2 regions of the Bacillus sp. SSR7 genome follow, and region 1 is predicted to be linked to the other one. Evidence: riboswitches for the same ligand, from Rfam matches in the RefSeq annotation. Region 1 holds a riboswitch; the other holds the start of a gene.

The links. Region 1 has a riboswitch for cyclic di-AMP ahead of AC0NJG_RS25395 (SipW-dependent-type signal peptide-containing protein). Riboswitches for the same ligand answer to the same signal wherever they lie in the genome.
Region 2: another riboswitch for cyclic di-AMP. It lies ahead of AC0NJG_RS14100 (APC family permease); the one in region 1 lies ahead of AC0NJG_RS25395 (SipW-dependent-type signal peptide-containing protein).

The regions. Positions count from the first base shown of each region.
Region 1 is NZ_JBVVXV010000019.1:110,224-114,652, reverse strand. Features, by position in the region: gene thiD (bifunctional hydroxymethylpyrimidine kinase/phosphomethylpyrimidine kinase) at 1-349, shown strand, start outside; cyclic di-AMP (ydaO/yuaA leader) riboswitch at 435-582, shown strand; gene AC0NJG_RS25405 (hypothetical protein) at 676-1,062, shown strand; gene AC0NJG_RS25400 (hypothetical protein) at 1,079-1,309, shown strand; cyclic di-AMP (ydaO/yuaA leader) riboswitch at 1,571-1,716, shown strand; gene AC0NJG_RS25395 (SipW-dependent-type signal peptide-containing protein) at 1,811-1,915, shown strand; gene kdpF (K(+)-transporting ATPase subunit F) at 1,912-1,992, shown strand; gene kdpA (potassium-transporting ATPase subunit KdpA) at 2,012-3,679, shown strand; gene kdpB (potassium-transporting ATPase subunit KdpB) at 3,693-4,429, shown strand, end outside.
Region 2 is NZ_JBVVXV010000006.1:212,361-216,789, reverse strand. Features, by position in the region: gene AC0NJG_RS14115 (hypothetical protein) at 1-500, opposite strand, end outside; gene panE (2-dehydropantoate 2-reductase) at 676-1,620, shown strand; gene AC0NJG_RS14105 (hypothetical protein) at 1,676-1,804, opposite strand; cyclic di-AMP (ydaO/yuaA leader) riboswitch at 1,945-2,091, shown strand; gene AC0NJG_RS14100 (APC family permease) at 2,236-4,062, shown strand.

The DNA.
Region 1 (4,429 bases):
AGATAGTAAAGAGGCTGCAAAAGTACTGCATGAATTAGGTGCGAAATATGTACTTATGAAGGGCGGGCATGCTGAATATCAAGGTAATGAAGTAATTGATTTACTCTTTGATGGAGAAGAGTTTATTGAATTTAGAAGTGAGCGAATTCCTTCGAAACAAACACACGGAAGCGGCTGTACATTTGCATCTGCAGTTACAGCAGGACTTGCGAAGGGCTACTCGATTGAAGAGGCAGTTCAAGAAGCAAAACAATTTATTAGTATAGCAATTGAAGAGCCATTGAATATCGGTAGTGGTCATGGACCGACGAATCATTTTGCATATAAAGTGAATAAAATGCGTTTGTAAGAAAGTGAAAAGTCAGTTTTGTAACTGGCTTTTTTTCTATTTACTTTTTCCAATTACAGGAGTAATATATCAGCCAGAATACATTTTTTGTAATACGCTGAGTCCAATTATATGGAGCGGAGGAACCAATTTGTGAAGTGTCACTAGGGGTGAATCTTTCAATTTTGAAAGTAGGGCTACTCTCAAAGTCCGAATCCGACAGCTAACTTCGTAAGCGTCTTGAGAGAGGGCGGTGCCATGATGGATACATCACTTCATCGATCTGATTAGTATAGGGGAATATCAATCTATATTCGAGTTCTTTTATGCTAAGGAGGATGAGGTACATGGAACTAACACTTATTTGTGTTGGAGAAGAAAGCAAGGTAAATAGTTTAAGAGATTTAGTAGCATTTCAACATGAGTTAATTATTTTTACAGCAAATGAAGAGATAGCAGCTGAAGTTAGGGATTGTGGATTTGATTGGACGTATAGTTGTAGTAAGGAGCAGGATTTTACTAGTATTTGTGAGTGTATTAAGAAGGTAATTTTACTAGGGGATGAGCTTCCAATCGTTAGTTTTTTCACAGAACACATTCGCTTTTCTTTTCAGGCACCTATTACTGTTGTTACAAGGAATAAACGATATCCAGCGAGGCTCTATGAAACAATTGGAGCTACATTTGTCGTGTTTACGAATTGTGATAATATTACTTTTTTATTTTTTGAATAGGGCGGGGGAGAAGAAGATGAAAGTGTTGTTATTAGGAGATATAGCGAATCGTTGGGCGGTATCGGTAGAGCGAGTTCAAGAATTGGTCGTACTTGATCCTATTTTTCCAAGGCCCTATATCATATTGCCATCTAAAGATGCTTTATATTTAAAAACAGATGTTATCGAATATGAGCAGCTACATGCAGAATTGTCACAAGTTTATATTCGTGGGAGAAATTTGCGCGCATTTTTGCGTGGAGAATAAATAGTCGATGAAAAAAGAGCGAATGCTGAGTGCAACAAGCTATGCACTTCATGTCATTCGCTCTTTTTATTTCGTATTTAAAAGGTCATTTCTGTGAAAAAGAAAGAAAAGACGAGAAAACAGATGAAAGAATATTAATAACACTTAATGTAAGCGTTTAAATAGATGTATATTTTCTTATTTTAGGTAATTTGCCTCTTTACAAGTTAAATATAGAGGAGTATATTTACTCTCATAAATCATTCATAAAATTTCCAAAAAAACCTAAAATCGCTGAGTTCCAGAAATGGAGCGGGGGAACCAATTTTGTGCATCGTCACTTGGGGTGAATCTTTCAGTTTTGAAAGTAGGGCTACTCTTTAGGCCCGAATCCGACAGCTAACCTCGTAAGCGTTTAGAGAGGAGGTTTACTTTGTGTTGTTCATTTCGAACACTAAGTAGAGCTTAGTGTTCTTTTTTTGATTATTTAATGGTAATTTTTTACAAAAGAGAGGGATAATTATGTTAGATGTTGTAATGATCGGGATTTTTGTTGTATTAGTCGCATCGATGGCAAGTCTTGCAAGTTGGTCAGATAAAGTTGTGAAAGAAGGGAAGCAATCATGATGATTGCCTTATCAATTATTGTTGCAGCAATTACGGTGTACTTAGTGTATGCATTATTAAATCCGGAAAAGTTTTAATTAGGGGGAGTCATTCATTATGATCTGGGTAGCAGTCGTTATTACAATGCTGTTGTTTGTTCTTGTGGCAAAGCCAACGGGAATTTATTTAGAGAAAGCCTTTCAAGGTAGTAAAAAGCTAGATAAAGTATTCGGGCCTTTTGAAAAAATTATTTTTAAAATTACGGGTGTAAAAGAATACAATCAAACGTGGAAACAGTACGCGTTATCATTAGTTTTATTAAATGGATTTATGATTGTTGTCGTATATTTCATTTTCAGACTGCAAGGAGTATTGCCATTAAATCCAGCACACATTGAAGGAATGGAGCCTACGCTCGCTTTTAATACAGCAGTCAGTTTTATGGCTGATACAAACTTACAGCATTATAGCGGTGAAAATGGTTTATCTTATTTATCACAATTGATCGGAATTACATTTTTAATGTTTGCAGCACCGGCAACGACGTTAGCACTTGTAATGGCGTTTATAAGAGGCCTTGCTGGAAAGGAACTTGGTAACTTTTTCGTTGATTTTACGAGAGCTTTAACGAGAGTATTTCTTCCTATCGCTTTTATTACGGCGTTACTCTTTGTTGCATTTGGCGTACCACAAACATTAGACGGTGCAGTTACAGCACAAACGATTGATGGCGCCAAGCAAAGTATTTTACGTGGGCCAGTTGCATCGTTCGTTTCCATTAAGGAACTTGGAAATAACGGCGGTGGATTTTTCGGAGCAAACTCTACACATCCTTTCGAAAATCCAGGACAAATGAGTAATATTTTGCAAATGATGCTTATGATGTTATTGCCAACAGCACTTCCATTTACGTATGGACGAATGGTAGGAAATAAAAAGCAAGGACGTATTCTTTTTGTATCACTATTCATGGTGTTCTTGCTAGGATTTATCACAATTACGACATCTGAATTACATGGAAATCCAGTATTAAACGACATGGGTATCCAGCATGTACAAGGAAGTACAGAAGGAAAAGAAGTAAGGTTCGGAACAGTATTTTCTTCACTATACGCAACAGTAACGACAGCTGCTGAAACTGGAGCGGTGAATACGATGCATGATACGTTAACACCAATTGGTGGGTTAGTACCACTCGTAAATATGATGTTAAATACAGTATACGGCGGCGTTGGAGCAGGCTTTGTGAACATTATTATGTATGCGATTATCGCAGTCTTTATATCTGGATTGATGGTTGGACGGACACCGGAGTTTTTAGGTAAGAAAATTGAAGGTAAGGAAATGAAATTAATTGCGGTAACGATACTATTTCATCCACTGCTTATTTTAGGATTTTCAGCATTAGCTCTTTCCACAAGTGTAGGAACGGATGCTATTTCTCATTCCGGTTTTCACGGTTTAACGCAAGTGGTATATGAATATACATCGTCAGCTGCGAATAACGGATCTGGATTTGAAGGGTTAGCGGATAATACACCGTTTTGGAATATTACAACTGGTTTAGTTATGTTTTTAGGACGCTATTTCAGTTTAATTACGATGCTAGCTGTGGCAGCTTCTTTGAAAGAAAAGACGGTTGTACCAGAAACAGTCGGAACGTTCCGTACGGATAATAGTTTATTTGGCGGCATTTTCATCGGAACAATTGTAATTGTCGGTGCATTAACATTCTTCCCGATGTTAGTACTCGGTCCAATTGCAGAATTTCTTACATTGAAGTAATGGAGGGTAAATGATGAGACCGGTAGTAGTAAAAGAAAAAAGAGTAAATGAGTCACAAATACATGTTGTAGAAGATGAGGTTAGACAAGCGAAAACGATGGATCGTGATATCGTGACACATGCGATGAAACAGTCCTTTGCGAAATTGAATCCGAAAGTCATGATAAAGAATCCGATCATGTTCGTTGTGGAGATTGGATTTATCATTACGTTCATTTTATCGTTCCTTCCAAGTCGTTCTAGTAGTATACCAGGATGGTTCAATATAACAGTTTCTCTCATTCTATTATTTACAGTTTTATTTGCTAACTTTGCAGAAGCGTTAGCGGAAGGGCGGGGGAAAGCGCAAGCCGATTCTTTAAAACAGTCGAAGAAAGATGTGTTTGCCAATGTTGTAAAAGAAAATGGGAACATTGTTCAAGTTTCAGCAACGGATCTGAGAAAAGGTGATGTTGTTATTGTAAAACAAGGAGAAATGATTCCAAGTGATGGGGAAGTCATAAAAGGATTAGCGTCTGTCGATGAATCTGCGATTACGGGGGAATCAGCTCCTGTAATAAAAGAAGCGGGCGGTGATTTTTGTTCCGTGACAGGCGGTACGATGGTTGTAAGTGATGAGATCACGATTGTCATTACGAGTAATCCTGGTGAATCATTTATTGATAAAATGATTTCGTTAGTAGAGGGAGCTGCTCGTCAAAAAACACCGAATGAAATTGCTTTAAATACAGTATTAACGAGTTTAACGCT
Region 2 (4,429 bases), on a different contig from region 1:
ATACAAATAGTCTCATTTGTATCATTTTTAGTTTCAAGTACACGGAAGCGAGCAGCGAATTCGATTGCTTCGGATAAAGTCATGTTTGGAGCAGTGTTTACTTCTGTTCGAATTGTTAAGAAGCCAAGTTCATAAGGACAAAGTGTTACATCAATAGAGTGTATCTTGAATGGGATTGAAATAAGGTTTGTTGTTAAATGTCCAGCTAAGTTAAGGTCCTTTGAATAACGTTGCAAGCCCTTTTGATGCTCTGAGTGAGGAAAGAGAATTTTATTGGTAAATGAAAGATAGTATGCTTCCATATTTTGATGTGAAACTTTAAACTCCCCATAATATGTATTTTCATCATCGAGATGATCGAGCCGAAAAGGACGAAAATCGTTTTTTTGTAAGAAAGGGAACATCTGTTGTTCATATCCAGCTTTAAACGAAAACGGGAATATAAATTGAAATATAGCTGTTGCTACATCTTTTTCCTCAATTACTTGTATTGCCTCCATCTATATTGTTTCCTTTCCATATATGCTATAGAAACAACATGCCCAAATTTATTTGAAAATAACCACTGTTTTATACTCAATTGAGAGTGAAAATTCAGCTTATTTAGCAGAGGACATGTATAATATTATGTATATTAAAAGTTATAAAATTGTATTTTGAAAAGGGGGATGCTGTATGAGGATTTTAGTATTAGGCGCTGGTGGAGTCGGAGGATTTTTTGGTGGCAGATTAGTCGAAAAGAGAGAAGATGTTACATTTCTTGTTCGTAGTAAACGAAAAAAACAATTAGAGGAAAGAGGACTTGTAATCCGGAGTGTTAACGGGGATTTTTCGTTTCAACCGAAATTAATAACGAAAGAAGAGAGAACTTCTCCATTTGATGTTATTTTATTTTCAACAAAAGCGTATCACTTAAAAGAGGCAATTCAAGATTTGAAGCCGTTTGTTGGCGAAAATACTGTAATCATTCCATTGTTAAATGGTATCGCTCATTTATCGCTATTACAAAAAGAATTCGGTGAAGAAAAAGTAATTGGCGGTTTATGCTTTATCGAGACGACGTTAAACGATCAAGGAGAAATTGTACAAACTAGCGCTGCCAACAGACTTGTGTTTGGAGAAATTAAGTCTCAAAATTCAGAGAGAGTGAAGCATATTTCTAAAGCATTTGCAGGTACGAAATCTAGTTTTGTTTTAAGTGAAAATATTACGCAAGATATGTGGCATAAATATTTATTTATTACTGTAATGTCCGGTGTGACAACGTTAATGCGTGCACCAATTGGACCAATCCGTGAAAGTGAAGGCGGCCGTGATTTTATCCGTAATGTGTTTGAGGAATCTGTACAAATCATGAGAGTATTAGGAGCTCCCGTAAAGGAAAATATTGCCGAGGAACATATGAAAACGATTGATAAAATTTCGTATGATATGAAGTCATCAATGCAACGTGATATGGAAAAGGGTTCGTTTATTGAAGGGAAGCACTTGCAAGGATATTTACTGGATGTAGCAGAGCAATTTTCAATAGCGGCACCATTATTAGGCACTATATATCAAAATTTAAAGGTGTATGAAGAGATGACCTTTAACAGATCTGTAATAGAATTAGATGTATGAAAAAATAAAAAAGAAAGCAATATATAAGTGTATTGCTTTCTTTTTTTATGACAAATTATTTATTTCTTTTTGTTCTATCTGTCAAATTTATTTCCTGTTCACGTTTACCATATAACTGATTAATTTCATTTGCTACTGCATCTAAATAGGAATCGGAAAAAATAGGCTTCTTTTCTTTAGACATATGGGTCTCCTTTATCGATTTTTTAGTATTCATTATGTATATTTCTCAGTGGATTATGCACAATCATTTTAATTTTTTTCTTATTAAAAATTTTTGTTTACTTTTTGAAAATAAAGGAGTATTATAATCCACAGTTTCAATTTTCTAAATCGCTGAAACCGCATGGTACGGGGGACCCGTTTTTACGGATTAGTACATAATCCGATGGGGTGAATCCTTGAAAAAGGTAGGGCTACTCATAGGCCCGAATCCGACAGCTAACCTCGTAAGCGTTATATTGAGAAGGAAGGTGGAGCTTGTGCGACAAAAAAAATAATGTCTACAAGTCTATTTCGCTATGGCTTGTAGACATTTTTTGTTTTCTGAAGAAATAGTTTGCTGGCTGTAACAAGCAGAATCGTTCGTACAAAATTATTGGAGAGTGGACAGCATTGGTTTCATCTATTAAAAGATTTTTAATTGGAAGACCGTTAAAATCAACAGAGCTTGGAGAACAGAAGCTTAATAAAACGAAAGCTTTAGCTATTTTATCTTCTGACGCATTGTCATCAGTTGCTTACGGTCCAGAGCAAATTTTAATTGCTTTAGCAGGTGTTGGAGCGATCGCTTATTGGTATTCCATTCCGATCGCTGTTGGGGTATTAGTATTATTGACGGCCCTTATTTTATCTTATCGTCAAATTATTTTTGCTTATCCGCATGGCGGGGGCGCGTATGTTGTATCAAAAGAAAATTTAGGGATGAATCCAGGCTTAATTGCTGGAGGATCTTTATTAGTTGACTATATTTTAACTGTTGCGGTAAGTGTGTCTGCAGGTACAGATGCGCTCACATCTGCTTTTCCTAGTTTACATGCACATAATGTAATCATTGCGATTATATTTGTTATATTTATTACCATCTTAAATTTAAGAGGTGTAACGGAATCAGCTTCCGTTTTAGCATATCCTGTTTATTTATTTGTTTTGGCACTATTTATATTAATTGGTGTAGGGATATACAATATTTTAACGGGGCACGTGTCACCAACTTTACACACGCCGATTGGAACACCAGTTGCAGGGATTAGTTTATTTTTATTATTAAGAGCATTTGCATCAGGTAGTTCTGCTTTAACAGGTGTTGAAGCAATTTCAAATGCAATTCCGAACTTTAAAGATCCTGCGCCAAACAATGCTGCAAAAACATTGCTTGCAATGGGTGCATTACTTGCAGTTTTATTTTCAGGAATTGTGTTCTTAGCTTATTATTACGGAATTTCTCCAAGTAAAGAAGTAACAGTTGTTTCACAAATTGCTGAACAAACATTTGGACGTAATTTCATGTACTATTTCATACAAGGTACAACAGCTTTAATATTAATCCTTGCTGCTAACACAGGATATTCTGCGTTTCCGTTATTAGCAGTAAACCTTGCAAAAGATAAGTTTATACCAAGAATGTTTACGATTAGAGGAGACCGCCTAGGTTACTCAAATGGAATTATTATACTTGGAATCGCATCGATTATTTTAATTGTAGCTTTCCAAGGGCAAACAGAGCATTTAATTCCGTTATATGCAGTAGGTGTATTTATTCCATTTACCCTTTCTCAAAGTGGTATGGTATTAAAATGGCTTCGTGAAAAACCGGAAGGATGGGCTTTACGATTAACGGTCAATTTAATTGGTGCAGTCATTAGTTTTATCGTAATGAGTATGTTCTTTTTAACTAAATTTGCACAAGTTTGGTCAATCCTTATTTTCTTACCTGTAATTATCTTCTTATTCCACCGAATTAAGAAGCATTATGATGCAGTAGGAGACCAACTAAGTTTAAAAACTTGTGAACGGATTGTTCCGATTGAAGGAAATGTAATTGTCGTTCCAGTAGCTGGTATGACACATGTAGTAGAAAATTCATTGAACTATGCAAAGTCTCTTTCAGCAGATCAAGTTATTGCTGTATATGTCGCTTTTGACAGAGAAGAGGAAAAGAAATTTGAAGAGAAATGGAAGAAGTGGCAACCTGAAGTAAGGCTTGTTACTTTACATTCTCATTATAGAAGTATTATTCAACCGCTAACAAAGTTCATTGATACAGTACAGTATAAAGCGAGTGAATCAAATTACCGAGTTACGGTCGTTATACCACAATTCATTCCGAAAAAAGGTTGGCATAACATTCTTCATAATCAGTCTAGTTTACTCATTCGTGCGTATTTACTCTATAAAAGAAATGTTGTTATTACAACAGTACCATATCATTTGAAAAAATAAGAAGGTTTTTTAAGGATAGCTTTACGAAAGTGAAGCTATCCTTTTTGTGTATACGCTATGCATAATTGCATACGAGTCCAAAAGATATATTGATATAATTTTTACATCTGTGAGTAAGTAGAGGTTTTTGTTGTGATATATAGATATTTCAATTGAAAAAGTAAAGTGGATTATATTTTAAAATAAAGACATGAAAGCTTGAAAATAAAGGGAATGAAAATACTTCTTTACGTTATATAAATAGCTGTGTTTAAATGACCTTACAGTACAAAACTTATATGAAAACAAAATGGAATTTCATATTTATGTATGTGAATTAGTTTAAAATGAATAATATTTTTATGTAATATATTCACTGTATCAATGT